2 regions of the Frigoribacterium sp. CFBP 13605 genome follow, and region 2 is predicted to be linked to the other one. Evidence: predicted binding sites of a transcription regulator. Region 2 holds the regulator's gene; the other holds the start of a gene.

Region 1 (3,465 bases), on a different contig from region 2:
GAGGGTGGTGGTGTCTGTCACAGTGCAGCTTTCGTGGGAGGGCGACGATCGTGTCGTCGCTGGTCGATCAGGCGGCGGGGGTTCTCGGGGCCACGGGTGTCAACGCACAGGGGGGACGGACATTCCCGTCGACCGCCCCGGCCGCGGAGGGCACGGGTCGCGTCTCGGCGCCGGTGCCCGGTCAACCGTACTGCTCCCGGAGGGTGAGCGCCGTATCGGGGTCAGCGACCGTCGTCGGCCTCGCCGTCCTGCACGGTGTCGTGCGGTGCGGTGTCGCGGGGTGCGCTGTCGTCGTCGACCGGCCCCGTGCTGTCGGTGCCGCCCACCCGGCCGCCGGTGTCGTCGTCGTCGGCCGCGCGCCCCTCCTCGGCGGCGTCGTCCTCGGGGCGGGGCGCGGTGGTGTCGTCGGGGTCGAGCGCGGCGATGATGCGTCCGAGCGAGACGGCGATCGAGACGCCGCCGCTCGTGTCCGTGGTCGGGCGGTCCCGGTGGCGGTCGACGGCGTCCCAGAGGTCGGCGACGCGTCGCCGGGCGTCGGTGAACGCGTCGACGTCGTCGGCCCCGTGGCGTCGGATGACGGTGGCGACGCCGTGCACGGCGTGGGCGACGTCGGGCGCGAGGTCGTCGGGCATGCCGATCTGCCGGCCGATCCGGCGACCGAGGATGCCCGAGACCTCGGCGACGTCCTGCAGGTGGAACGAGACGCGCTCGTACGTGGCGAGATCCGCGTACTCCTGGCCGAGGTCGCGGCGGCGGAGCAACCACCGCGGGTTCATGCGACGGGACTCGTCCGCGTACGCGACGGTCTCGCGGACGCGGCGGAGGGTGCTCGGCAGGACGCCCACGCGACGCTCCCATTCGTCGTCCTCGAGGGGCCAGGGGGTCTCGAACACGCCGGCGACCTCGTCGGCCCGGTCGGCCAGCGAGTCCTTCACCCGGAGGAGGCGCTCCTCGGCGCGCGAGGCGTAGAGCGGCGGCACGAGCACCAGGTTGACGACGACGCCGACGACGACGCCGACGCCGATCTGCACGATGTAGCCCAGCGAGTAGGCCTCGGCGTTCGCGCCGCCGAGCAGCAGCACGAACAACCCGGCCGTGAGCACCCAGTCACGACCGGCGCCGAGCCAGCGGATGCCGGCCACGAGCACGCCGACCCCGACGACGAGCGCCACCGCCAACACGCCGGGCCGACCGTCCTGCAGCGAGAAGACCGCCGTGGCGAGGGCGATGCCGACGACCACGCCGACCAGCACCTGGAACCCCTGTCGCAGCGAGCTCTTGATGGTCGGGTACATCGCGATCACGGCGCCGAGCGGCGCGTAGTACGGGTAGTCGGCGGCGACGCCGGGCACCTGCGGCGCGATCCAGTAGGCGAGGGCCGCGGCGAGGGCCGTCTTCACGGCGAGCAGGAGGCGCGGTTGGGCCAGCAGGACGCGGGTCCAGTGGGTCGCGGTGCGGGCGTCGCGACGCAGGGCGGACCGTCGATCGGGCGAGGCGGGGCCTCGATCGGTCGGGGTGGGGCGTCGATCGGACATGCCCCGATGATGACAGGCCGTGGGACCCGAGGGACGGGCCACGGGGTGCGACGGCCGATCGGAGCGACGTACACTGGTCGAACACCTGTTCGAACGACCCGGCCGGGGGTTCAGCAGCCCGAGGTACCGACCATGAGCTTCACCCACCTGCGCGTCGCGTCGGCGTTCAGCGCCCACCACGGCACGGCGCACCCGAAGGCGCTCGTCGACGCCGCCGTCGCGGCGGGTGCCGACGCGGCGGCGATCACCGACCGGGACGGGCTGTACGGGGCGATCCGGCACGTCGGGGCCTGCCGGACGGCGGGCGTCGACCCGATCGTCGGGGTCGAGCTGGGCTGCCGGGACGACCGCGAGGGGTTCGTGGACGGTGGTGCCGTCGGAGGCGGGGCCGTCGGCGGGGTCGACCGCATCGTGGTGCTGGCGCACGGGGCGCGGGGCGGCGGGCCGGCGAAGGCGGGGTGGGCGGCGCTGTGCCGGCTGATCAGCGCGTCCCACGGTCGGGCCACCCGCCGCGCCAGCGGCAGTGCCAACAGCGTGGCGACCATCGCCCGGTCCCGGGTGAGGGGCTTCGTCCAGGGCGAGACCGAGCCGGCGGCGACCGTGCTGCTGGGGCCCGACTCCGACGTGGGCCGGCTGGTCCAGGCGGGGCGTCACAGCGAGGCCGCGGCGTCGCTCGCCGACTGGGCGGCGACGCTGCCGGGCGGCGTGGTGGTCGAGGTGGTCTGCCACCTGACCGAGCCGGGCGAGAGCCGCAGCATCCGGCACGCCGCCCGCATGCTCGAGTTGGCCGACCACGTCGGGGTGCCGGCCGTGCTCACGAACGCCGTGCGGTACCTCGATCCCGACGAGGCCGTCACGGCCGACGTGCTCGACTCGGCAGGGCACCTGGCCGCCCTCGGCTCGTTCCGGCCCCAACCGAACGCCCAGGCCTACCTCAAACGCCCCGCCGACATGCGCCGACTGGCCCGTCTGGTGAGCGACGCCTCGTCGTTGCCCCGCAGCGTCGGCGACGAGATGCTCGCAGCCACCGAACGCCTGGCCGACCGGTGCCGACTCGACCCCGTCGCCGACCTCGGCTGGGGCCGCCCGAAGGTGCCGGAGCTCAGTGCGATCGGCGTCGACGGCGACCCCGACCAGGCGCTGTTCCGGCAGGCCCAGGCCGGCGTCACCGAACGCTTCGGCGACGCCGACCGTGCCCTGCGCGACAAGGTCGAGGACCGCATGCGCTACGAACTCGGCATCATCACCGGGTTCGGCTTCGCCGGGTACTTCCTCACCGTGGCCGACGTCTCCGCACTGATGCGCGACCTGCGGGTGCGCAACGCGGCGCGGGGATCGGGGGCGGGCAGCCTCGTCACCTACCTGCTGCGCATCTCGAACGTCGACCCGATCGAGCACGACCTGCTGTTCGAACGGTTCCTCGGCAACAAGCGCGAGACCCTGCCCGACATCGACATCGACGTCGAGGCGGCGCGGCGGCACGAGGTCTACCGGGCGATCTTCGACCGGTACGGCAGCAACCGGGTCACGCTCATGTCGATGCAGTCCACCTACCGCGGACGCGGGGCGGTGCGCGACGCCGGTCTCGCGCTGGGCCTCGACGACGAGCAGATCGACCTCGTGGCCAAGAACGTCTGGCGGTCGAACGCCCGAGACCTGCGCACGGCGATGGCCGAGAAACCCGAGCTGCGCGAGATCGCCGAACTCGCCCGGAGCAACGACCAGATCGACCTGCTCGTCGACCTCAGCGAACGGCTCGACCGTCTGCCCCGGCACATCTCGATGCACCCGTGCGGGGTCATCCTCGGCGACTCCGACCTGCTCAGCACGACCCCCGTCCAGCCCAGCGGCATCGGCCTGCCGATGAGCCAGTTCGACAAGTACGACATGAACGACGCCGGCCTGCTCAAGCTGGACGTCCTCGGCGTCC
Region 2 (3,465 bases):
GTCAGTGCCGTCGGCTGGTCGGCCGGCATGAACTCGGCGTAGGCCTCGTCGACGAAGACGATGCCGTCCGTCGCGTCGTAGGCAGCCTCGATCGTGGCGAGATCGAGAGGGGTGCCCGTGGGGTTGTTCGGACCGCAGAAGAAGACGATGTCGGGACGGGTGCGCTCGATCTCGGAGACCGCGGTCTCGGGCGAGATGCGGAACCCCTCGTCACGACGACCCTCGATCCACCGGCTGCCGGTGCCCGTGGCGATGATCGAGTGCATCGAATACGTGGGGGGGAACCCCAGGACGGAGCGGCCCGGGCCTCCGAAGGCCTGGAGGAGCTGCTGGATGACCTCGTTGGAGCCGTTCGCCGCCCAGATGTTGTCGCGGGTCAGATCGTGCCCGAGGTAGGCCGCCAGCGAGTCGCGCAGCGTCGTGAACTCACGATCGGGGTACCTGTTGACGTCGAGGACCGCCCGGGCCACCGACTCGACGATGTCGCGTGCGACGTCCTCGGGGATGGGATGCGTGTTCTCGTTGACGTTGAGAGCGACCGGGACCTTTTTCTGGGGAGCACCGTAGGGCGTCAGCCCCCGGAGGTCGTCACGGATGGGCAGGTCGTCGAGACTGAAGGACACTCCACCATCGTACGGGCGGGCCGACGGTGTGTCGGGTCGGTCGCCACCGAACGAACACGATGACCGTGGACCGGACCACCCGCCTCGTCGGCGACGGCAGTTCAGCGAGCGTACTGAGCGGGGACGGCGAGGCTCTGCCCGGCGGAGACCTCGGCGCTCGGCAGGTTGTTGAGCGAGACGAGGTCGGCGATGACGTCGCGAGGATCGGCGTCGGGGTCGATCTCGGACGCGACCTGCCAGAGCGTCTCGCCGCCGTCGACGGTCACGTGCTGGAAGTCCGCGCGACCCGTCGTGTCGGACGCGACGGCGCCGCCACCGTTGAGGACGAGCGCACCCGCCACGACGACGAGCGGGACCGCGACGAGCGCGGCGACGACCGCGCGGCCCCGCCGGGTGATGCGCAGACGCGTGCGCACGACTCGGGTCGAGTCGACGGGGGACGCAACTGCTGATGCTGAGGTGACGCTCATGAGGTGGTCCTTTCACCGTGGAAGACAGGGGACGAGTTCGTGCCCGGCACTCGGCCGGGAATGCCGGGCACGAAGACGTGTTCCGAACATACATTCGATTGCCGAGGCTTTCAACCCCCGCGACGAGTATCACGGGACGGAATCGCTGTGGATCGGGAAGCGACAACGCGACACACTCGAACATGTGTTTTGTCGACACCGCCCGATCGGATACGGTTTCGATCGGTGGTAGGAGTCAAACAGGGACCACCGACATCGACGGCAGGAGACCCATGAGCGACCCGAAGCGCACCCCGCAGGCGGCCACCGACGCCCCCCGTCAGCTCGATCCGGGCGTCCTCCCCCGCAAGGAGTTGACGGCGAAGCAGGCGTCGATCCTCGCCGCGATCACCGAGAGCATCGGACACCGCGGGTATCCCCCGAGCATGCGCGAGATCGGCGACGCCGTCGGCCTCAAGTCCCTGTCGAGCGTCACGCACCAGCTGAACCAGCTCGAACTCGCCGGCAAGATCCGCCGTGACCCGAACCGACCCCGAGCCCTCGAGGTCCTCGTGGACGCGACGGCGCCGGCGGTCGCCCCGGCCACCGTCTTCACGACGAGTGACGACGGCGACACTGCTCACGTCCCCATGGTCGGACGGATCGCCGCCGGCATCCCCATCACGGCCGAGCAGCAAATCGAGGACGTGATGCCCCTGCCGCGTCAACTCGTCGGCAAGGGCGAACTGTTCATGTTGCGGGTGGTCGGCGACTCGATGATCGACGCGGCCATCTGCGACGGGGACTGGGTCGTCGTGCGGCAGCAGCAGGACGCCGAGAACGGCGACATCGTCGCGGCCATGCTCGACGACGAAGCGACCGTCAAGGTGTTCCGCCAGCGAGACGGCCACACCTGGCTGCTTCCCCGGAACAGCGCGTTCGAACCAATCGTCGGCGACCATGCGCAGATCGTCGGCAAGGTCGTCGCCGTGTTGCGCTCCGTCTGATCTCTTCTCGACGGTGGCGACCCGCCCCGCGAACGACGAAGCGCCGACCACCACAGGTGGTCGGCGCTTCGTCGTTCGAGGACGTGCGGCTCGGCGTCAGCGCCCCACGCCCACGGGAGCCACGTAGGGCGTGAGCCCGGCGACGTCACTCGGGTAGACACGCGCGTGGACGCGGGTGCCCTCTTCTTCGTAGTCCGTGCTGACGATGCGGCCCGAGTCGTGGAGGTGGGAGACGACGTCGCCGCGGTCGTACGGCACCAACAGGTCGAGCTCGATCTCGGGTTCGGGCAGGACGGCTGCGATGCGGGCCAGCAGCTCGTCGATGCCCTCACCCGTCCGTGCCGAGACGAAGACCGCCGTCGGCTCGAGCCCGAGCAGGACGAGACGCTGGTCGTCGTCGACGAGGTCGCTCTTGTTGTAGACGACGATCTCGGCGATGTCGCGACCGTCGACCTCGGCGATGACGTCTCGGACGGTGGCGAGCTGGGCGGCGGGGTCGGGGTGCGACCCGTCGACGACGTGCACGATGACGTCGGACGCCTCGACCTCCTCGAGCGTCGATCGGAATGCCTCGACCAGCTGGTGAGGGAGGTTCCGGACGAATCCGACGGTGTCGGCGTACGTGAAGGGACGACCGTCGGCCGTCACGCTCTTGCGGACCGTCGCGTCCAGGGTCGCGAACAGCGCGTTCTCGACGAGGACGCCCGCGCTCGTCAACCGGTTCAGGAGGCTGGACTTCCCGGCGTTCGTGTATCCGGCGATGGCGACGGTGGGCACCTCGTTGCGGTCACGGTTGGCCCGCTTGGCGTCGCGGGCAGGCTTCATCTCTTTGATCTGCTTGCGGAGCCGGGCCATGCGGGTGTGGATGCGGCGCCGGTCGAGCTCGATCTTGGTCTCACCGGGCCCGCGGCTGCCCATTCCGGCACCCGCGCCTCCGACTTGTCCACCGGCCTGGCGGGACATCGACTCGCCCCAACCGCGGAGACGGGGCAGGAGGTACTCGAGCTGGGCCAGTTCGACCTGCGCCTTGCCCTCCCGGCTCTTGGCGTGCTGGCTGAAGATGTCGAGGATGACCGCCGTGCGGTCGATCACCTTGACCTTGACCACGTCCTCGAGGGCGCGTCGCTGGCTGGGGGCCAGTTCGGTGTCGGCGATGACGGTGTCGGCGCCGAGGGCCGCGACCGTTCCCCGCAGTTCTTCGGCCTTGCCCTTGCCCAGGTAGGTGCTCGGGTCCGGGTTCGGCCGTCGCTGCAGCAGTCCGTCGAGCACGACCGCCCCCGCCGTCTCGGCCAGGGCAGCGAGTTCACGGAGGGAGTTCTCGGCGTCCGCCATCGACCCCTGCGAGTAGACGCCGATCAGGACGACGTTCTCGAGGCGCAACTGCCG

Evidence for each region. The regulator LexA, encoded in region 2, represses DNA repair genes until DNA is damaged. The targets are predictions, from matches to a motif close to TCGAACANNTGTTCGA.
Region 1: a site for LexA is predicted at 1,613-1,628, ahead of IFT36_RS06740 (DNA polymerase III subunit alpha). Genes of this name have one in related genera too.

The regions. Positions count from the first base shown of each region.
Region 1 is NZ_JACYNS010000020.1:15,886-19,350, forward strand. It holds gene IFT36_RS06730 (glucose-6-phosphate dehydrogenase) at 1-21, opposite strand, end outside; gene IFT36_RS06735 (FUSC family protein) at 222-1,535, opposite strand; gene IFT36_RS06740 (DNA polymerase III subunit alpha) at 1,668-3,465, shown strand, end outside.
Region 2 is NZ_JACYNS010000009.1:33,796-37,260, reverse strand. It holds gene IFT36_RS04300 (histidinol-phosphate transaminase) at 1-623, opposite strand, end outside; gene IFT36_RS04295 (hypothetical protein) at 725-1,093, opposite strand; gene lexA (transcriptional repressor LexA) at 1,366-2,079, shown strand; gene hflX (GTPase HflX) at 2,176-3,465, opposite strand, start outside.